3 regions of the Ruegeria sp. AM9 genome follow, and region 2 is predicted to be linked to each of the others. Evidence: riboswitches for the same ligand, from Rfam matches in the RefSeq annotation. Region 2 holds a riboswitch; each other region holds the start of a gene.

Region 1 (6,876 bases), on a different contig from region 2:
ACAATACCCAGCCCGGCGCCAATGACGGCCGCGAACAGGGCGCGGGGCAGGCGCAGATCGAAGACGATCCGGTGCAGGGGGGACATGTCTCCGTCCGTCAGGCCGGTGCCCAGCAAGACGGCGTCAAACGCATCCCGCGCGGGGATGGGCGTGGTGCCGTAGACGGTCGAAATCAGCAAGAGGGCGGCCAGAATGACCGCCCCCAAGATTAGCTCAAGGCCCAATCGGCCCATATCAGTTGAGGCCCGGATGCATGGCTTGGGCCATTTTCGAGATCGCCTCGATATTTGCCGGTCCGGGGGTCAGTTCCTCGTAGCGCAGGCCGATCCAGCGTTCGTTCTTGACCGCGTCGATCTGCGACATCACCGGATGGTCCTGCAGGAACTTGAACGTATCTTCTGCGCCATTTCCGGTCTGGTAATCCAGCAACACAAGGAATTCCGGGTTTGCGGCGGCCACGGCCTCCCACGAGGTGCGGCCCCAGCTGGTATCCATGTCATGGGTGACGTTCTCGCCGCCCGCAGCAGCGATCATCGCATCGGGGATGGCGAATTTGCCCGCAGTGAAGGGCGCATCCGCTGGGCCATCCAGCAGGAAGACACGGGGTTTCGGCAGATCGGCAGTCTGCGCTTCGATCGCTGCCAGCTCTTCTTTCCAGCCGCCGACCAGTTCTTCGGCCTTGCCTTCGACATGCATGACCTTGCCCAGGCGCAGCACGTCGTCGAACAGCAGGTCCATGCTGGCCTCGGGGCGATCCTTGTCCAGATGCACGCAGCTCTCAGACAGGATCATGGTCTTGATGCCAAAAGGTTCCAGCGTGTCGGGGGTGACGTCGCCGCCGGGTTTCATGCCGTAATACCACCCGGCAAAGAACAGGTCGGGTTCAACCGCAACCAGGTTTTCAACGGTCGGGTATTTTGGCGCCAGCTCGGGGATGTCACCGCGCAGCGTGTCAAACTCGGGGCTGGTCTTGTACCAGCCGGTGATGCCGGTCAGACCGACGATCTTGTCCTGCAGACCCAGCGCAAAGGCCATGTCGGTCATGTTCATGTCGTGCACGACCAGCCGCTGGGGCTGAGTTTCAAAAACCAATGGTTCGCCGCAGTTATCAACGGTTACTTCACCTGCAGATGCGCCGCCTGCCATGGCGGTGATCAGGGCCGCAGACCAGATGTGTTTCATAGGGGGTGTTTCCTTGCTTTAGTTTGAAACGGGGGTTCTTCGGATATCCAGCGCCGGGATCACCCGGCCTTCGTGCTGGAAACACAGGTAGTCGACGCCAAACGTGTCGCGCACATGCGCGGGCGTCAGAACCTCGGCCACGGGGCCAAAGCTGGTCAGGCGGGTGGATTTCATCAGCGCCACATGGGTGGCAAACTCGGGGATCATGACCAGATCGTGCACGATCATCACCACCGTAATGCCCAGCTCGGCCACCAGTGACAGCATCCGGCCCTTGGCGTCCGGGTCCAGATGGTTGGTGGGCTCGTCCAGAAACAGAAGCGACGGGCTCTGCGCCAGGGCGCGCGCAATATGTGCCCGCTGGCGTTCGCCGCCGGACAGCAGCGCCATCCGTTTATCCGCCAGAGCGCTCAGCCCGGTCAGGTCCAGTATTCGGTCAAGCTCGGCCGCATGGGCTTCGGCGGACCGGTCGGAGCGGATCGGAATCTGACCCAGCGCAACGTAATCGCGCAGCAGCAACCGACCGTCCGGAAACTCCTGCTGGCTGACCACGGCGATCATGCGCGCGCGCTCTGATGCAGGCATTTGTTTCAGGCTGCGCCCGTTGACCAGAACATCGCCCAGAACCATCTCGGCGGCGCCACTAAGAAGGTTCAGAAGTGTCGTTTTCCCGGCCCCGTTCGGCCCGGCAATGGCCAGGATTGCGCCCTTGTCCAGTTCAAACGATGCACCCTGCAGCAGAACATCGCCGTTCAGCGCATAGTATTCCAGGTCACGCGCGACCAGAAACGCGGGGTCTGTCATGAGTGTTCCTCTACGTTCAGCCGGGGCATCCGGGACAGGGTTTTGGTAAACAGCGGCCGCGGTCGGTCAGAGGCGTTGGTCCAGCCATCTGCACTGTGGCGGTACTGCCGCGCAAACTCGGCCACTGCAGTGATGTCACGTTGCGTCCGGATATCGCCGAACAGGTACTGGGCTTTGCCAACGGCCTGAAATCCAACGGTAGTCGGTCGTTCGCAGCCCGCCATGCACGTGACGGTCCGAACCGCAAACCCCGCGGGCAGACTGCCCGTCAGCGCGTTGCGCAAGGCATCCGCATTCTCAGGCCCTTTGCAGGTCTCGCAGATCAGAATGAAGTGATCAGGTGTTTCCGGCATTGCCCGCTCCGCTCGTTTTCAAACGCGCAGAGAAGGTGCCAATCATGGGAACACGTGTCAGTCGTGTCATCATAGCCTCCTTCCAGGACGCCCCGCCCCGGGTTGGTTGAACATATGATGGCAGGTCTCCTGACTTGCGGGTCGATGCTTGGCCATCCTTCCCGGCCCAAGGACCAGTGGGTGTATGGCGTCGCTCACCGCTTACAGTTGCGGGGGCAGTCACGGAGTTGGCCAATTGACAGGGCCGCACCGTATTCCCTTTTCATCCCTTTTGGGGGAACCATCACCAGATTGACTGCCCGAGATGACCCGGTGCGTCAATCATAAAGTTATATCCTCTACGTTTGTTTGCCGGTGCAGCCCTGCAATTGCAGGGGGTTCTGCAAAGAGCGGCATCTGCAAAAAACCTACTGGAATGATCCCGGCAGGGCGATAGAGTCCGGTCATGCGATATTGGTTTCCCCTTGCGACGATTCTGACGTTGACCCTGTGCGGTCCGTCCGTGCTGGCGGCTCCGGGGGCTGCACTGGACTGGTCTGACTTGCCGGATCCGTCCGTTCAGGTCTTCGACGATCCGTATCGCGACCTGAGCCCGGAACAGTTCGACGATGTGCTTTTTGCCGTACGCCTGCGCAGCAGGCTGCATCAGGATGCGGGCAGCCCCGAAGAGCGGCTGAATTGGCAGGAGCTTCTGTTCGAAACCGAGGACGCCCTGGCCGCCGATGGCATTGATATCGACTGGCTGCTGGAGCAACGGCATGCCGTGGCCCGGAACCGGGATCGCGCCGGCGCTGCGGGCAACCCTGAATTTGACGGTCAGACGGTGACGCTGGCGGGGTTTGCCATTCCCGCGCCGCCCGATGCGGACGGGAACGCCATCGCTTATCTGGTGCCCCAGCGCGGGATGTGCAGCCATATGCCGCCACCTCCGCCCAATCAGATGATCCGGGTGCGGCTGAACGGTGACTGGGCGCCCAGCTATGTCCATGAACCCGTGCGGCTGACCGGAAGGCTGACCATCGATCCGTCAGAGCAGAACATGATGGTGGTCGACGGGTTTTTGCCCATGCGGGCGACGTTCCGGCTGGACGCCGACAGTGTCGAAACCCTGGAAACACAGGGCGAGCGGCTGGAGTGGACGCAAAGCATTGCCGATCGCATCCGCGCGGCGGGCAACCGCAAGACCGGCGGGGCGAAGGCCTCTGAGTGACGCGGCCGCCGGATCGGGACACTGCGGAATGGCTTGTAGATTGGTTCCGGAAGAAACCGATCATCTTTGGTGATTTGACAAACCCCGGTCTCGGGGTACCCTATATCATCCTATTTAAGTGTATCAGTGACGTTGGTTTGAGCCTCTTCAGAGGCCCGGGTGAATAGATGAACCGCATTGACCTAACAGAGGTCGCGTCCCGGGAATGGGATGTGGTGCTTGTTGGCAGCAGCTTTGCATCTATGTTTTTTGCGCATGCCCTGCCGCAGGATCTGGACATTCTCATCATTGAAAAAGGCGGGTTCCGCCCGCATGAGGCGCAGCTTCGCGATGGCTGGCGCACCGGAGAGGAGATTACTCAGCGCAACTCGTCCGGTTTTCGGAAAGACTGGCTCAGCTTCGTTGTTTTTGGCGGAAACTCGAATTTCTGGTGGGGCGATACTCCGCGATTTCATCCCGGTGACTTCCGGCTGCAGTCCCGGTTTGGCGTCGGAATGAACTGGCCGTTCGGGTATGACGATCTGGCGCCCTATTACGAGCGGGCGGAAACGTTGATGGAGATCGCAGGCGGCGGGTCAGCTCATATCCTGCCCCGCAAAACGCCGTTTCCCTACCCCGAGTACGCCAAGTCCCGTGCGGATGTTGCGTTGTAGAACCACAGCAAGTCCTGGGTTCCGCTGCCTTCCACGCGCGCAAATGGCGGCACGCGGCAATCCTGCTGCGGTCGGGTGTCACCTCACCGGCGCTGGGGCGTTTCCTGCACGAAGAACCCTCGCAATCCGTCCTTGTCGATACGGCCACGTTAAAGAACTATTTCGGCGGCACGTCTGAAACCAGCCATGGCTATCATTTCTATCACGACATAGACCGGTCCGAGGCGGCGGCGGTGCTGATCGAAAGCTCGAATTCGCCCCCCAATATCCGCGAAGAGCCGGGCAAGTGGACCAACCGTCTGGTCCTGACCCTTGCAGCCGAGGACCTGCCCGTCGCCGAAAATCGGGTGCTGTTGGAGGGTGACGCACCGGTGATCGAATGGACCAAGCACCACCCCTATGCCTATCGGGGATTGCAGCGCGCGCTGGACGGGTTGCCGGGTATCATTCCGGATGTGCTGGACGGCGTGACCGCTGGCGGTTTCCTTCCAAGTCAGGCCCATATTCAGGGCACGCACCGGATCAGTACCGACCCGGCCGAAGGGGTAGTGGATGAGTATCTGCGCCTGCACGAGGTTCCGAATGTCTTTGCCTTGGGGGCGGGGGCGTTCCCGGCCTGCTCGCCCGCCAATCCGACCCTAACCCTGTCGGCAATGTCGCTGCGCGCGGTCGAGGTGGTCCGATGATGATATCCAGACGAAACGCATTGCTGGGGGGGTATGTCTGGCCGCTATTGCGGGCGGGGTTGGGTATGCCCTGCAACCGGGCGGGATCGCGGCCCGCAGCGCAGGCGTTTTGCGACGCTTATGAGACCTTCGTGATTCAGAAAGATCTGTCGGGACAGGTGGCGAATGCGATCTTCAACCTCAAAGCCGGGAATCTGCCCTATATCGAGGGCAAAAAGGCCAAGCTGGACCGGTCCATCGTGGTCAAATTCGCGACCTCGGCCAATGTTGTGCTGTCCGCGGAAACCGGGGCCGAGCTTGAGTATGTCGGGATTTTCCATCCGGTCGAAAACAGCTGCGGCAACCAGTTGTCCCATCTTGGGCTGTTGTCGGACGACTCGGTTGCAAGCGCCGGGTGAGCCCGGGCAACTGGCCTCAAGGCACTGACGCGGGTTCCACCGAATTCGGGTGCGAGGCGTGTTCGCCCGTCAACCCTGCGGCCATTCGGGACAGGTTTTGCCTGCGCACTGCCATTGCCACGGTTTCCGGCAGGTTCAGGTGTTGCAGAATATCCGCCCAGCGGTTCAGCCAGTCATGTTTCTGCAGGGCGTTCGCAAAATTGATCCGTCGACGCGCTTTGGCAGAAGGTTCCAAAATCCGCGATTTCGGCAGAAAAGCCCGAGAATCATGGAAACCGACCAATTGTCTGGTTAGCTTTCGATATGCCTTCACGTGCCGAAAACGGCGCAGCGGAGTTTGACCGGCTGCGCCACGGCACGTTTTGTAAACGAGGGTCGGTGTGGTTAACTGGTTGCCGTTCAGAAGGCGGTTTTTTAATAATTTTCACTGAAACGCATTTGCCGGGCGCCTATGTTGTCGATCTGCACGAGATTTCCGATGATCGCGGTTTTTTGCCCGTGCCTTTTGCGCAAACGAGTTTGAAAAACACGGCCTGAAACCTGCCATTGCGCAGATAAACCTTTCATTCAATGAAAGAAAAGGAACGATGCGTGGTTTGCATTACCAGCAGGCCCCGGCGCGTGAGGCCAAGTTCATGCGCTGCATCACCGGTGCCATCTACGACGTGATCGTGGATATGCGTCCGGACAGTGCCACCTATCTGCAGCATTTCGGGATCGAGCTGTCGGCCGAGAACCGGCGTGCGCTCTACGTCCCGAGATGTTTGCCCACGGCTATCTGGCACTGACTGACGGGGCACAGGCCTATTATTCGGCCAGCGAGGTCTACACCCCCGGGGTCGAGCATGGATTGCGATACGATGATCCGGCGCTGAATATGCAATGGCCGCAATCTGTAACGATTGTTTCCAAAAAAGACGCGGGGTGGCCGCTGATCCAGCGCTGAGCCCGCCGCGATTCCAAGGAAAGACGACTTTCCCATGACGAGTTCGAAGACGAAAAAAACAACAGTGATGGTCGCGGGAACCGGAGGGTTCATCGGGCGGGCTGCAACCCGTCCAATACCAGTTTTGTTCAGGGGCTGGGGCACCGGGATTTCTCGGATCCGCTGATGCTGGACCCGAACCAGGATCCTCCGATTCCGGGGCAGATCAGCTTTGGTGTGGCGGGCGGCAAGCTGCATCAGTGGGAACAGCGCAAGACCGCCGACGCGATATTCCCGGCCGAGCAATAGGACTGGCCCATCTATGCGCAGATTTTCGAAAGCCGAAGCATCGCGATCTGCGCCGAACACGGGATCAAATCCAACGCTCTGGAATGGCTGGTGGCCTGCGCGATGGTCAATCAGACCAGCCCCGAGCCCTTGCAATAGCACGCATCTGCACCGGTCTTCACGAAACGGCAGGGTTGAACGGGCCGTAAATCGCCCTTTATCACAAAGGTGTCGGCAACCCTTTCGCGCCCCAACGGTCTTGGATATGACGGGTGGAACGCCGCCAAAGACCTGCCTGCGTTGAACAATCGGGAGCGCATCCATGAAGTTTCGCCGTCCGGCCCTTGCCGCCATCCTTTGTGCGCTGCCTTTTGTGG
Region 2 (6,876 bases):
GCAGCGAATACATCCCCTCGGGCCAGCCCGGAGACCGCCCCATCAGCACCGAATCCCCATGCGTGATCAACATGATGACCACAGGGTCGGTGCGCGGGAAATGCTGCCCGCCGCAGGACGGGCAACTGCGCTGCCACCCGGCCTGTGTGATTTCGCTGGCGACGCCGCAGCGGGCGCAAAACCGATGGGTTTCATGCCAACCGATCACTGCCTTGGCCGCCGCGGCCAATTCCGCATCGCGGGTGGACAGGCGGGTCATGATCCGGCGCAGTTCAGCAAAGACATGGCCTTGCGGCAGGTCCGGATGCTGTTGCTCGGTCCGATCGACAAACGCCCCCAACTGCGACATGTCCAAACCTTCGGGGGACCAGTTCGAGATATCGAGTGCAAAAACCGGCGATCCGTCCGAGACGCCCAGAAACACCGGTTCCTCAACGCTGCCGCCCGGCCCGTTTGCGACCAGATCATGGGTCATCGGGATCAGGCCCAGCCGATCCAGCGCCTCGCCCTGAACCAGCGGTTTGCCACGCCAAAGCAGCATGCAGGACGCTTGCGGATGGGCGCGCATCTGTGCCAGCTGTTCCGCATCCCCCCGGATATGGGCCGCACGCTCCAGGCCCGAGCCGCCAAACGTCACAAGTTCCGCGTGTTTCATGAGTGTTCCTTTGGGTCTTTGGCACAGGGCTGCCACGGCTGCAGCAGCGTTGCAATGGCAATTCCAAACACCCGGAAACCGAAGGCCGTCAAATGATCGCAGTCACGCGTTATATGTTGCACCTATTATACTTTTTGGGGAAAATGCTTAACATATAACTGCCAAAAGTAGAAATTTGTCACGCTCCATTCCTCTGCCAAGCCCTGCATTGAAGATACGGATTTTGGCGACATCCGATCTGCATATGAACCTGAGCGGCTTCGACTATTACTCGGACGCCCCGGAACCCACGATCGGGCTCACACGGACCGCCAGCCTGATCCGGGCCGCGCGGTATGAGGCGATGGCGGCTGGCGCGTTGGTTCTGTTGTTCGACAACGGAGATTCGCTACAGGGCACTCCGATCGGGGACTGGGCTGCGGAACCGGCCAATGCGCCGCATATCCTGATGCGGGCCTTTGGTGATCTGGCCTATGACGCCATCGGGCTAGGCAATCATGATTTCAGCTTTGGGCTGGAGGTTCTGGATCGCGTTCTGGCTGATGCCCCCTGCCCGGTGGTATGCAGCAGCGTGCACCGGAAGGACGCCGATCCTCTGTGGCAAAGCCATGCCATCCTGACGCGCACGGCCCAGTGCCAGGGCCAGCAGGTTGCGCTGAAGATCGGCCTGTTTTCGGTACTTCCCCCACAAACCGCAAAATGGGAGGCCCATCGGCTAAAGGACCGGGTCACTCTGGACGACATCCTGACCTGCGCCCGCTCCAAGGTGCGGGACTTGCAGGCAGAGGGTTGCGATCTGATCCTTGCGCTGGCGCATACCGGGCTGGGGTCGCCCATAGCGGAACCCGATATGGAAAACGCTGTCATCCCGATGGCCGCCATCAATGGCATCGACGCCGTGATCGCCGGGCATTCCCACCTGACGCTGCCCGGCCCCGCGCATGAGGGGTTGGATCATGTCGATGCAGTCCAAGGGCGGGTTCACGGAAAACCGGTGGTCATGCCGGGTCCGGCCGGATCAAATCTGGGGGTGATTGATCTGAAGCTGCACAGGATCAAGGACGGCGGGTGGGTGATTCAGGACCACAGCACCGAATTGCGCCCGATCTACCCGGCGGTGCCTGACAGCGAGGCCCAGCCCGTTGAAGAAGATCCCGATTTGCTGCGCCTCTTCGCCAAGGGTCATTCGGAAACACGCCGTCACACGGCGCAGCCGGTGGGCCGGACCGACCAGCATCTGCACAGTTATTTCAGCTTTTGCGCCCCGGACAGAGGGCTTGCATTGGCCGCAGCGGCGCAGGCGGCGGCCCTGCGCCCCTACCTGCAAGGGACACCCTTTGCGGAACTGCCGCTTCTATCTGCAGTGGCACCTTCGAAATTCGGAGGACGCGCCGGGCCGCGGTTTTTCACGGATGTGCCACCGGGGCAGGTTTTCCTGCGCCACATTAACGACCTGTATGTCTTTCCCAACGAATTGCAGGCCGTTGTCGTCAACGGAGCGCAGATTGGCGACTGGCTGGAAATGTCGGCAGGTTTGTTCAATCAGATCGAACCCGGCCGCGAAACCGATCTGGTCGACCCCAGCCGCGCCGGGCATAATTTCGATGTTCTGCAGGGGCTGAGCTGTCAGATCGACCTGTCGCACCCATCGCGCTTTGACGCCGCCGGTCGCCTGACCGACCCCGCGCATCGCCGGATTCACGACATCCAGTTCGAAGGGCGCCCCGTGACCCCGGACCAGCGCTTTGTCGTGGCGCTGAACAATTACCGCGTCAATGGAGGGGGGCATTTCCCCTTTGTCGACCGGGCCGAACCGATTCCGGTGCCGGCTCAACCCGTCCAGCGCATCCTGCAAGATTATTTCTCGGGCGCCCTGCCGCGCGACCCGCTGGAACACGCGCCCCGCGCCTTTCGGTTTGCGCCATTATCCGGGGCGACAACCTTGCTCCGGACCGGCCCAAAGGCCCACGATCACATTGCCGAGCTTGAGAAATACAGCCCACAGTTACTCGGAGAAGACGAAGAAGGCTTTTTGCTGATCCGTTTGACGCTCTGACGGGTTGTCTTTTCCACGCCCGTTGCCTATATCGACCGATGAGAGGTTGGCGCGGGCGAGCGCCTCGCCAACCTGGTCAGGTCCGGAAGGAAGCAGCCACAACGAGCCCCGCTTGGGTCGATGTCCAACCTCTCACTTCTTCCTCACAGAGAATGCAAAACGCCGGACCCGGCAGTATCATGCGATCAGCCGGGGCCAGAGGGCAGCGTTGCGGCGGGCGAAAGCTCCGATATGGCCCACTTCGGACAGGCCGAATTCAGCAGGTGACAACAGATGGCGGCGCGCGTGCGGCCCGTACAGATCGGCCAGCCGCCACACCGCGTTCGGCGGCACCACATCGTCATCCTCGAAGGTGAACAGATCCACAGGCGTCTCCGACTGCGCCCAACGCGCCTCGGGCAGAGTGATCCCGATCTCGGGCAGGTAGTTGCGCGGCGCGGTGCACCACCGCCGCCACTGCCAATAGACGCTTGCCGGCAGATCGGCCCCGAATCCCAGCGCCTTGCCCGGAAGATAGCCCAGAGCTTTCACCGCCAGCGGCGCGTGGCCGTACCAGAACAGCAATGCCAGCGCCCGGTAGGGCCAGGGATGGTCCGACACCGTCACCGGGCCAGAGCAAACACAGATCATGCGGTCGATCTGATCGATATCGGGTTGTATTGGCCCCAGCATCCCGCCGACGGAATGCCCGATGCTCCACTGCTGCGCGTCAGGGAACCTGCGTCGCATTTCAGCCCGGGCAGCTGGCATGTCGATCAGGGCCCAATCGGCCATCTTGACCCGCGATGCCTTCAGCGGCCCGGTCAGCGAATGGCCGAAATCACTGTAATCATAAGTTAGACAGGCCATCCCCTGCGCCTCGGCCAGCCAGCGGGCAAAGTGCTGATAGTAATCCCTCGGCACGCCCGTTGCGCCATGAATGACCACCGCCACCCGAGGCGCCGATGCCGGCATATACAGACGTGCGGATAAGGTGCCCGCGCATGATGGAAACTGGAAATCCTCGGTCGAAACAGTCTGTGTTGCGTCCAGCATGGTGCGGCCTCCGGGATTTTTGAACCGATTGGTTCACTTTCTCCAGTCCGCCGTGTTTCCGTCCGCAAGTCAACTATGACCATACGTCCACCTGGCCACGCAAATTGCCCGCTTGACTCGGGTCGCCCGCACCCGTTAGCGATGGCTTGATGGTTCTCGACCCCGATCTCGGGGCGGGATGAAAAGGGAACACGGTGCGGTTCTGCCCGGTGATGCCGGAACGAACCAAGGCCGCGACTGCCCCCGCAACTGTAAGCGGTGAGCAATGCCGAAACACCACTGGCCGAAAGGCTGGGAAGGTCGGCAAAGCGATGACCCGCAAGTCAGGAGACCTGCCATCGAAGCAAAACCGAAACTCGGGCGGGGTGTCCGGGCAGGTCGTCAGCACGCTGTCACACCTGATCTACGCCCCCGTCCTGCGCGCGGAGGGCGCATCATGATCTGGAAGACGAAGACACATCAATTCACCGCAACCGTGTGCCAGAAAACCGGCAAGACCTGCCCGGCCCTGGCACAGATGGCCCGCGCCGTCGTGCAGGCGATGGAGGCCGCTGCACCGGCGACCACCCCGGATTTCGAAGTTGAGGGCAGCAGCGAACTGGCCCATTGCGCTCAGGGCTGTTTCGCACGGTTTCGTGCACAGGCGGAACAGATTCGCGTGTTTTGCGGGACCGATGCCGACACCGCGATCGAAACGCTGGACGACTATGCAGATATGATGTTCTGCCTTGAATTCACCACACGCCCGGCCAAGCTGTTGCCGACACCGCCCTGCGCGATGCTCGAGGCCTCGGTCATTGCGCAAAGCCCGGTCGTGCGGCCGGAACGGCACGCGGCGCTCTGAACTAGTGGTAAGGCCGGGTGCTGGCCGCCTGTGCGGCCCAGTCCAACTGGCCGTCAGTCTCAACGGCGCAGGGCCGTACGGCGCGCAGGCGTTTCAGCGCTGCCTCGGGGCGTTCGCCGTGTTCGACCATAAGGCGCAGGACGATCATCCCGGACCGCCCGCAGCCACCCCGGCAATGTGCCAACACGCGCCCTCCGCGGGCCAGAACCTGTGCCGCCGCCGCGCTGACCTCAGGCCATGCGGCCTGCACCTCAGGCGGCGGCGCACCAAAATCCGTGACCGGCAGATGCGCCCAGCCGATTGCCGCGGCGCGCAGGTCGTCGCCGAATCCGGCGGCCCCCTCCTGCAGCATTTCACCCTCGGTAGTCATGGAAATCACCAGATCGGGCTGCCAGTCGCGGATGATGTGAAAATCCTGCCGATAGTTGCCCGCTCGCCCTGGCAATGGCGACAGAGCAACCGTGCCGTTGCCCACCTGCACGGCGTGAATTGCGAACAGTCTCAAGTGATAACCCTCCTGCCTATGCGTCTATGGTACATAAACTGCGACGCAAACGGAAATTCGCCAAGCGGGATGTGGACGCGGGCGGCGGGGGTCTCTACGCTGCATCGGAACCCGAATCCGACAGAGCAGACATGACCGACACGCCCAGCCCCGCCTATCAGGTTCTTGCCCGCAAATACCGCCCGGAAACCTTTGCCGACCTTGTGGGTCAGGACGCCATGGTGCGCACGCTGAAAAACGCGTTCGAGGCCGACCGGATCGCGCAGGCCTTCATCATGACCGGCATTCGCGGCACCGGCAAAACCACCACGGCGCGGATCATCGCCAAGGGCATGAACTGCATCGGCCCCGATGGCGAAGGCAAGCCGACCACGGAACCCTGCGGCCAGTGCGAGCATTGCGTGGCCATCATGGAGGGCCGCCACGTCGACGTGATGGAGATGGACGCCGCCAGCCGCACCGGTGTCAACGATATTCGCGAGATCATCGACAGCGTCCGCTATCGCGCGGCTAGTGCGCGCTACAAGATCTACATCATCGACGAGGTTCACATGCTCTCGACCAGCGCCTTCAACGCGCTGCTCAAGACGCTTGAGGAACCGCCCGAGCATGTGAAGTTCATCTTTGCCACAACCGAGATTCGCAAAGTACCGGTGACGGTGCTGTCACGCTGTCAGCGCTTTGACCTGCGCCGGATTGAGCCCGAGGATATGATCGGCCTGCTCAGCAAGATCGCAGCGGCCGAAAATGCCCAGATCGCCGACGACGCGCTTGCGCTGATCACCCGCGCCGCCGAAGGGTCGGCACGGGATGCGACCTCTCTGCTGGATCAGGCGATCTCGCACGGGGCCGGAGAAACCAGTGCCGATCAGGTGCGCGCGATGCTGGGTCTGGCCGATCGCGGCCGGGTGCTGGACCTGATGGACATGATCCTGCGCGGCGACGCGGCGGGCGCCCTGACCGAACTGAGCGCGCAATATGCCGAGGGCGCCGACCCGCTGGCCGTGCTGCGCGACCTCGCCGAGATCACCCATTGGGTCTCGGTCGTAAAGATCACCCCGGATGCCGCCGAAGACCCGACCGTTTCGCCAGACGAACGCGCCCGCGGCGTGCAGATGGCCGAGGCCCTGCCGATGCGGGTTCTGACCCGGATGTGGCAGATGCTGCTGAAAGCGCTGGAAGAGGTCTCGGCCGCGCCAAACGCCATGATGGCCGCCGAAATGGCAGTGATCCGTCTGACCCATGTGGCCGACCTGCCCAGCCCAGAGGAACTGATCAAACGGTTGCAGGACGCACCGCCGCCGCCACCAAACGGAGGCCCCGGCGGCGGCATGGCCGTGCCGTCCCCTGCGCCTGCTCATGCTACGTATACCTCAACCGCGCGCGGTCCGGCCGGAACACCCACAGCCGCGCTGGCTCAAGAAACCCAGGCAGCCCTTGCGCGGTATCCCAGCTTTGACCATGTCGTCGAACTGATCCGAACGAACCGCGACGTGAAACTGCTGGTCGAGGTTGAGAATGGCGTGCGCCTCGTGTCCTATTCGCCCGGTCGGATCGAGTTCACACCAACGGACAACGCACCGACGGATCTGTCCCAAAGGCTCGGCACGGCGCTGCAACGATGGACCGGAAACCGCTGGGCGGTGTCAATCGTCGCCGACGGAGATGCCGCAACCATCGCCGAAGTGCGGGACGCAGCCGATTTGGCATTGAAAGCTCAGGCCGAGCAACATCCTCTGGTTCAGGCTGTGCTCATGCAGTTTCCCAAAGCCCGGATAAAA
Region 3 (6,876 bases), on a different contig from region 2:
CCAGCCACGCCTCGCCCGCCTGCATGCGAGCCTCATCCGTATAGGTCTCGGACAGGTGGGTCATGTTCAGGCCGTAACTGCCGGGGGCGGGGCCATAGACGCGGGCCGCGGGGGCCTGACCGGCATAGGGGTTCCAATCCGGGGCCTCGTCACGTTGGGACAGTGCCCGCACGGCCTGACCGAACAGCGCCGAAAGCGTTGGGAACACATCGCGGAACAGGCCCGAGACCCGCAGTGTGACGTCCAAACGCGGGCGGCTGAGGTCGGTGATCGGCAGGACTTCGATTCCCGCTACCCGCTCGGACCCCTTGTCCCAGACCGGTTTCACGCCCAGCAGGTGCAGCGCCATGGCGAATTCCTCGCCCGCCGTGCGCATGGTGGCCGAACCCCACAGGTCGACGATCAGGCCCTGTGGATAGTCGCCCTCTTCCTGCAGGTGGCGCCGCACCAGTTCCTCGGCCAGTTTCACGCCCTGCGTGTAGGCGGCGCGCGTCGGAACCGAGCGCGGGTCGGTGGTATAGAGGTTCCGCCCCGTTGGCAGCACGTCTGAGCGTCCGCGATAGGGGGAGCCGGACGGCCCTGCCTCGATCCGTTTACCGGCCAGCGCATCGATCAGGGCGCGGCGTTCGGCATGGGCCGAGGGCGCGGGGTCGAAATTGCCGGTCACGTCCGGCACCCGGCCAAAGATGTGCAGGCCGTCGCCAAACTGGCTTTCCTTGATGTCGCAGACAAAGCGGTCGATGCGGGTGATCGCCTCGGCGGTGCAGGTGGCCTGATCCAGACCCAGATCGCTTTCCAGCCCGATCGCCTGCGCCTCGTCGCGGATGTCTTCCTGCAGGCGGTCGCGGCGCTTGGGGTCAAGCCCGTCGGCATTCGAGAATTCATCCAGTAGCGATTCCAGCCGCACCATGCGGTCCGGCGTGCCGCTTTCTTTCAGCGCAGGGGGGATGTGCCCCAGCGTCACGGCCCCGATGCGGCGCTTGGCTTGCGCGGCCTCGCCGGGATCGTTGACAATGAAGGGGTAGATCACCGGCAGGTTGCGGATCAACGCCTCGGGCCAGCAATCGGCGGACAGGGCGACCGACTTGCCCGGCAGCCATTCCAGCGTGCCATGCGCGCCGATATGGATCAGGGCGTCCGCGCCGAGGCCTTGGCGCAGCCACAGATAGAACGCGACATAGCTGTGGCGCGGGGTGCGCGACAGGTCGTGATAGTCGTCATCGCGCAGCTCGGGCGTTCCGCGCTCGGGCTGCAGGGCGATTAGGGCCTTGCCACGGCGCAGGGCGGTAAAATGGAACGCGCCGTCCGAGAAGGTTGGGTCATCCTCGGGGGTGCCCCAGACGGTTTGCAGATCATCGCGCAACTGTTCGGGCAAAGCCGCGAGCGCCGTCCGGTAGTCCTTCAGCGGCCATGAAATCCGTGCGTCCAGCAGCGCTTCGGAAATCGGTTCGGCGGGCGCGGTGTCATAACCCTCGGCCTGTAGATCGGACAGCATCGCCTCAGCCGAGGCCAGCGCATCCAGACCCACCGCATGGGCCATCTGCCAGTCTTTGCCGGGGTAGGTGGACAAAATCAGCGCCGGGATCTGATCTGCTTTGGGTGTGTCGTGCAGGTTCAGCCAGCCGGTGACCCGGTCGATGATTGCTTCGATCCGTTCGGGCTCGGCCCGGTGGGCGAAGCGGGAATATTCCAGATGCGGGTCGCGCTTGCCCGGTTCCTTGAAGGACGCAATGCCCGCAGAAATGCGCCCATCCACTTCGGGTAGAACCACATGCATGGCGAGGTCGGCGGGCGAGAGGCCGCGTTCTGCCTCGGCCCAGGCTTTGCGGCGTGAGGTCGCGAGGGCGACCTGGAACACCGGCACATTGGCCGCGTCCAGAGGGGATGTGCCCGACGCGCCTTTGCCCGAGAATGAGGTGGCGTTGATGATCGCCGATGGAGCAAGCTCCACGACTTGTTCGCGCAGCCATTCGGCGGCTGCGGGCGCTTTGAGAGAGGGGGCGAACATGCCGACAGCCTCAATCCCACGATCCCGCAAGCTGCGGATCAGGGCCGCGACGGGGGCGGTATCGGCCGAGGTCAGATAGGCGCGGTAGAAAGTGACGACGATGCGTTTCGCGTCGCCCGTGAAAGCCGTGTCCACGGGGATCACGCCACGATCCGGGCACCATGCACCGCAGTCAGGCAGGGTCTTGGCGCCCATTACCGGACCTGCATAAAGGCCTGCCGCCAGTGCCATCTGCGCCAGCGCGGCTTGTGCGGCGACCTCCCCACCAGTGTCGCAGAGATGCGCCAACCGGCGCAGGGTCGAGACGGGCAGGGTGGAATAGTCATCCAGCCGCGTGTCCTCGCGCCCATCCGCAGGCAGGACGGCCAGCGCAATACCCTTAGCCTGCGCCAGTGCCAAAACCTGCTGCAACCCGTAAGACCAGTAAGGCACGCCGCCAATCAGGCGGATCAGAATGCCTTTGGCGCCCTCCAGCGTCTGTTCGACATAGGTGTCGACGGACAGAGGATGTTTCAGCGCCGTCAGGTTGGCCAGCCGCATCGTCGGCATCCGCCCCTCGGCACCGCCACCGCGATGCCAGCCTGCCGCGAAAGCGCCAAGGTCGCTGTCGGAAAAAGACAGCACCACCAGATCCGCCGGGCTCTGGCCCAGATCGGTTGGGGTCTCGGTTTCTTCTAACCCGTGGCTTTCGCGGAAGACGACGTGCATGGCTTACTCGGCGGCCTCGGTCACACCAACAAGGATGTCGCGGATCGCGGCTTCTTTGATGTCGTCATGCTCGGCGATGACCACCAGACGCGAGCGGCGCTCTTCACCCGATTCCCACGGACGGTCGTATTGGTGACGGACACGGGCGCCGACGGCCTGCACCAGCAGACGCATCGGTTTGCCTTCAACAGCGGCATAGCCTTTGACGCGCAAGATGTTCAGCTCATTGGCCAGGCGTTCGATTTTCGCGACCAGATCGACGGGGTCGGTCTGTTCCGGCAGTTCGACGATGATGCTTTCGAAATCATCATGCTCGTGATCGTGGTGGCCGTCGTGATGCGAGGGACGGGCGTCCATGTCATCTTCGGCTGCGGCTTCCAGACCCAGAACGACGCGCACGTCCACGGCACCTTCGGCCACTTCGACCACCGGCAGCGGGCGCGGAGCTTCGGCTGCGATGATCTCTTTGGCCTTGGCCACACCCTCGGGACCGGCCAGATCGGGTTTGGTCAGCAGGATGATGTCGGCGCAGGAGATCTGGTCCTCGAACACCTCGGACAGGGGCGTTTCGTGGTCGATCGAGTCATCGGCCAGGCGCTGGGCGTCCACGGCCTCGACATTCGGGGCGAAACGACCGGCGGCAACGGCCTCGGCATCGGCCAGAGCGATTACGCCATCCACGGTGATCTTGGACCGGATATCCGGCCAGTCGAACGCCTTGAGCAGCGGCTTGGGTAGGGCGAGGCCGGAGGTTTCGATCAGGATGTGATCGGGGCGCGGCTCCAAGGCCATCAGCGCCTCGATGGTGGGGATGAAGTCGTCGGCCACGGTGCAGCAGATGCAGCCATTGGCCAGTTCCATGATGTTTTCCGCCGGGCAGTCCGGGATGGCGCAGGATTTCAGGATATCGCCATCGACGCCGACATCGCCAAATTCATTGACCACAACGGCCAGACGCTTGCCTTGCGGGTTCTGCATCAGGTGCTTGACCAGAGTGGTCTTGCCCGAGCCCAGAAAGCCGGTGATCACAGTGACGGGGAGTTTCTCGAGGTTGCTCATTTCAGGGCTCCAATCGGGGGAATGCGGGCCGCACAGTTTTTGCGGAAATGTTCTGGGCGTTCGCGCCATTTGACCAGGCCGTCTTCGGTCGCGAGGTACTTGGTGGCACCTTCGACGATGGTCTCGACATGGTCGTTTTCGTTGAGGTGCTCGTAGACAAAGGTCCAGCGATCCGGCCCGCCGCGCAGCACGATGGAGCAGCCCTCATCACAGTTCGACAGGCATTCCACGGCTTTCAGAGTGATGCCCTCGGGCAGTTCCGCCTGTTCCAGCGCTTTGTGAAGCAAGGTGCCGGGTCGCTGCGCGTCATCCTCGACAGGCAGGCCGCGGCGGCACGTGGTACAGACCAGCAGCTCGACGGGTGCGGTCACGGTCATGTCTCTCATCCCCCCAAATCCTCATTGCGGGGGACGGGGTTTCATGCGGGCCACGTGTTGCGACATGGACCCGACACCGGAACACCCCGCCCGGTTTCATCTTCGGGTGCTGGCAGGTCTCCCGGCTTGCGGATGTCAGAGGTGGGCCTCTGTCGGATGTCCCGCCTTCCCGGCCTTTTGGGCCAGTGGCTGTGGGCACCCTCTCCGGTCACGGTCGCGGGGGCGGCTGCGTTTGACGGATGACCGCTGACGCATTCCCTTTTCATCCATCCGGGGATGGACACCAACCCAAGCGACATGCGGCACGGGCAGGGGCCTTGTCAAGCGCCAGACCCAGGCGGAAAACCCTCGGGACGAAAAAGCGACCAGCTTGTGTCAATCCGCGGCATCCGCCGCCAGCCGGTCCCGCAACCACGCGCAAAACAGACCTGCCGCTGCTGTGGATGGCACAGCTTGCTGAGCACTAACCATGTAATGCGACTGGGCAAAGGGAATCGCCGGACCCGCAATCGCAATCGGCGCACCCTGGCGGATCGCGTTTCTGGCGAACCGTTCCAGGATCGTTGCATATCCCGCACCGGCCATCACAAGTTGCAGCGCCGCCACCGTCGTATCCACCGAATATCGAGATGGTTGGCCGGGTGGCGCAGTGCCGATGGCTTGAAAATACTGCGCCCAGTTGTCCTCGTACCCAAGTATTTGAATCAGCGGCCCGTTATTCAGTTTCGGCGAACCGTGCCCGGCCCGACAGACCGGAACCAGCTTTTCATCGGTAATCTTCTCGGACCGCACCCCCGGCCAGTCGCCATACCCCAGCCGGATTTCCACATCCACATCGCCGGGCGTCCCGCTGTCGTTCCAGATGTGCGAGACCAGACGGACCGGAATATCCGGATGCCGGGTGGAGAAGTCCGGCAGTTCGGCGGCTATCCAGTAGGTGGCGGTCGATATGGCAGCGCGGACGGTCAGGGTCTGCCGTGAGGCCGGGCCAAACAGGCTGTTGGTGGACAGCGCGATATCTGACAACGCCCGCCGCACCGTCAGCGAATAGGATTGCCCCAGCTCGGTCAGTTCCAGCCGCCGCGCATTCCGGGTGAACAGCTTTTGCCCCAACTCGGCCTCGAGGGATCGAATATGCAGCGAAACCGCCGTCTGCGTCAGGCCAAGCTCTTGCGCGGTTGTGGTGAAATTCAGATGGCGCGCGGCGGATTCGAAGCTGCGTAGCCATGCGGGGTTTGGAAGGCGGTCCATCTATCACCAAAAAATTTTGCCCATAATGCGTGTTATTATTCATTTTCACTACAGGCAAGCAACAGGGATACTTGGCGCGAACAGCGACCTTCGGGAGGGTGAAATGAAAGTCGGATTTATCGGTTTGGGAAATGTCGGCGGCAAACTGTCAGGCTCGCTGTTGCGGAACGGAATTGATCTGACGGTCCATGACCTCAATCCCGATCTGGTGGCCGAATTCGTGGCCCAAGGCGCCAAAGCGGCCGAAAGCCCGACACAGATCATGCGGGATTGCGATGCGGTTATCACCTGCCTGCCGTCCCCTGCCGCCTCGGATGCCGTCATGCAGCAGATGCTGCCCGAGGTCGGTCCGGGCAAAATCTGGATGGAGATGTCGACCACCGACGAGGCCGAGGTCAAGCGTCTGGGTGCGATGGTGATCGAGCGCGGAGGCGCCGCCGTCGATTGCCCCGTGTCCGGCGGGTGTCACCGGGCCGCGACCGGCAATATCTCGATCTTTGCAGGTTGCGACCGCGCAACCTTCGAGCGGATTTTGCCGTTTCTGACCACGATGGGCCGCCGCGTTCTGCATACCGGAGACCTGGGCACGGCCTCGGTCCTGAAGGTGCTGACGAATTATCTGGCCACCGCCAACCTGATCACCTGCGCCGAGGCACTTGTGACCGCCAAGGCCGCTGGGATGAACCTCAACACGACCTACGAGGCGATCAAGATTTCATCCGGTACCTCGTTTGTGCATGAAACCGAAAGCCAAGTCATCCTGAACGGCTCGCGCGATATCTCTTTCACGATGGACCTTGTGAAGAAGGATATCGGGTTGTTCCAGGATGTCGCCGACCGTGCCGGAGTGCCGCTTGAGATCAACCCTGTGATGATCGAAATCATCGATGACGGCATCGCCCGTTTTGGCGAACGCGAACTGTCACCAAACATTATCAAGCGGTTAGAGGAAGCTACCGGCCTGAACATCACGGCCCCCGGTTTCCCGCCCGAGATGCTGGACGACGAGCCGGAAGAACCGGGTTACGAAGTGATCCCGCAGGGCCGACGGGCGGAATGACGCACCAAGCGGCGCATCTCAACAAGTTGCCAACGTAGAGGAGTGGAGGCGAGTACCGGACCCGCTACCATTTTTCTAAGCCATTGAATAACCCGGATTATCGGGGGTGAGGTTGGCTTGTGTGTCTCACACTAGTGTCACACTGATGCTTAGGCAACACCTATTGGTTATGTTCGTTCAGTCTGTATGGCAAACTGCGGGGTCGCTTCATCAGTGAAGTCTTTAGTGGTCGGTCCTACGGGGTGTTTATCCCGGTGTTGTGGGCACTGTCGTTTTCCAAGTCGGGTGAATGCATATTGGGTGTGACTAGCCCCTATAGATTGCCGGTGTTTGGTGTTTTGTCGTGGTGAAAGGCTGTCACTTTTCACTGGATTAAACCTCTCCGGCATCCCAATATCAACCATAACGTGCAG

What was found. Region 2 has a riboswitch for cobalamin ahead of ACR0DO_RS18325 (hypothetical protein). Riboswitches for the same ligand answer to the same signal wherever they lie in the genome.
Region 1: linked by a shared signal. The riboswitch ahead of ACR0DO_RS08470 (DUF1636 family protein) and the one ahead of ACR0DO_RS18325 (hypothetical protein) in region 2 are both predicted to bind cobalamin.
Region 3: linked by a shared signal. The riboswitch ahead of ACR0DO_RS06900 (DUF1636 family protein) and the one ahead of ACR0DO_RS18325 (hypothetical protein) in region 2 are both predicted to bind cobalamin.

Annotation. Positions count from the first base shown of each region.
Region 1 covers NZ_JBQFWY010000003.1:249,158-256,033, forward strand. Annotated here, with positions in the region: gene ACR0DO_RS08455 (FecCD family ABC transporter permease) at 1-233, opposite strand, end outside; gene ACR0DO_RS08460 (ABC transporter substrate-binding protein) at 235-1,182, opposite strand; gene ACR0DO_RS08465 (ABC transporter ATP-binding protein) at 1,201-1,986, opposite strand; gene ACR0DO_RS08470 (DUF1636 family protein) at 1,983-2,339, opposite strand; cobalamin riboswitch at 2,442-2,639, opposite strand; gene ACR0DO_RS08475 (DUF3299 domain-containing protein) at 2,785-3,549, shown strand; gene ACR0DO_RS08480 (hypothetical protein) at 3,717-4,202, shown strand; gene ACR0DO_RS08485 (GMC oxidoreductase) at 4,436-4,888, shown strand; gene ACR0DO_RS08490 (hypothetical protein) at 4,888-5,286, shown strand; gene ACR0DO_RS08495 (hypothetical protein) at 5,303-5,521, opposite strand; gene ACR0DO_RS08500 (hypothetical protein) at 5,590-5,823, shown strand; partial or broken gene ACR0DO_RS08505 (dTDP-4-dehydrorhamnose 3,5-epimerase family protein) at 5,832-6,232, shown strand; gene ACR0DO_RS08510 (hypothetical protein) at 6,398-6,520, shown strand; gene ACR0DO_RS08515 (hypothetical protein) at 6,822-6,876, shown strand, end outside.
Region 2 covers NZ_JBQFWY010000017.1:46,085-52,960, forward strand. Annotated here, with positions in the region: gene nudC (NAD(+) diphosphatase) at 1-655, opposite strand, end outside; gene ACR0DO_RS18305 (bifunctional 2',3'-cyclic-nucleotide 2'-phosphodiesterase/3'-nucleotidase) at 864-2,711, shown strand; RNA gene ffs (signal recognition particle sRNA small type) at 2,751-2,849, shown strand; gene ACR0DO_RS18315 (alpha/beta hydrolase family protein) at 2,889-3,746, opposite strand; cobalamin riboswitch at 3,880-4,100, shown strand; gene ACR0DO_RS18320 (hypothetical protein) at 4,058-4,186, shown strand; gene ACR0DO_RS18325 (hypothetical protein) at 4,183-4,590, shown strand; gene ACR0DO_RS18330 (protein-tyrosine phosphatase family protein) at 4,592-5,095, opposite strand; gene ACR0DO_RS18335 (DNA polymerase III subunit gamma/tau) at 5,122-6,876, shown strand, end outside.
Region 3 covers NZ_JBQFWY010000002.1:407,786-414,661, reverse strand. Annotated here, with positions in the region: gene cobN (cobaltochelatase subunit CobN) at 1-2,716, opposite strand, end outside; gene cobW (cobalamin biosynthesis protein CobW) at 2,720-3,775, opposite strand; gene ACR0DO_RS06900 (DUF1636 family protein) at 3,772-4,152, opposite strand; cobalamin riboswitch at 4,247-4,455, opposite strand; gene ACR0DO_RS06895 (LysR substrate-binding domain-containing protein) at 4,528-5,403, opposite strand; gene ACR0DO_RS06890 (NAD(P)-dependent oxidoreductase) at 5,507-6,463, shown strand.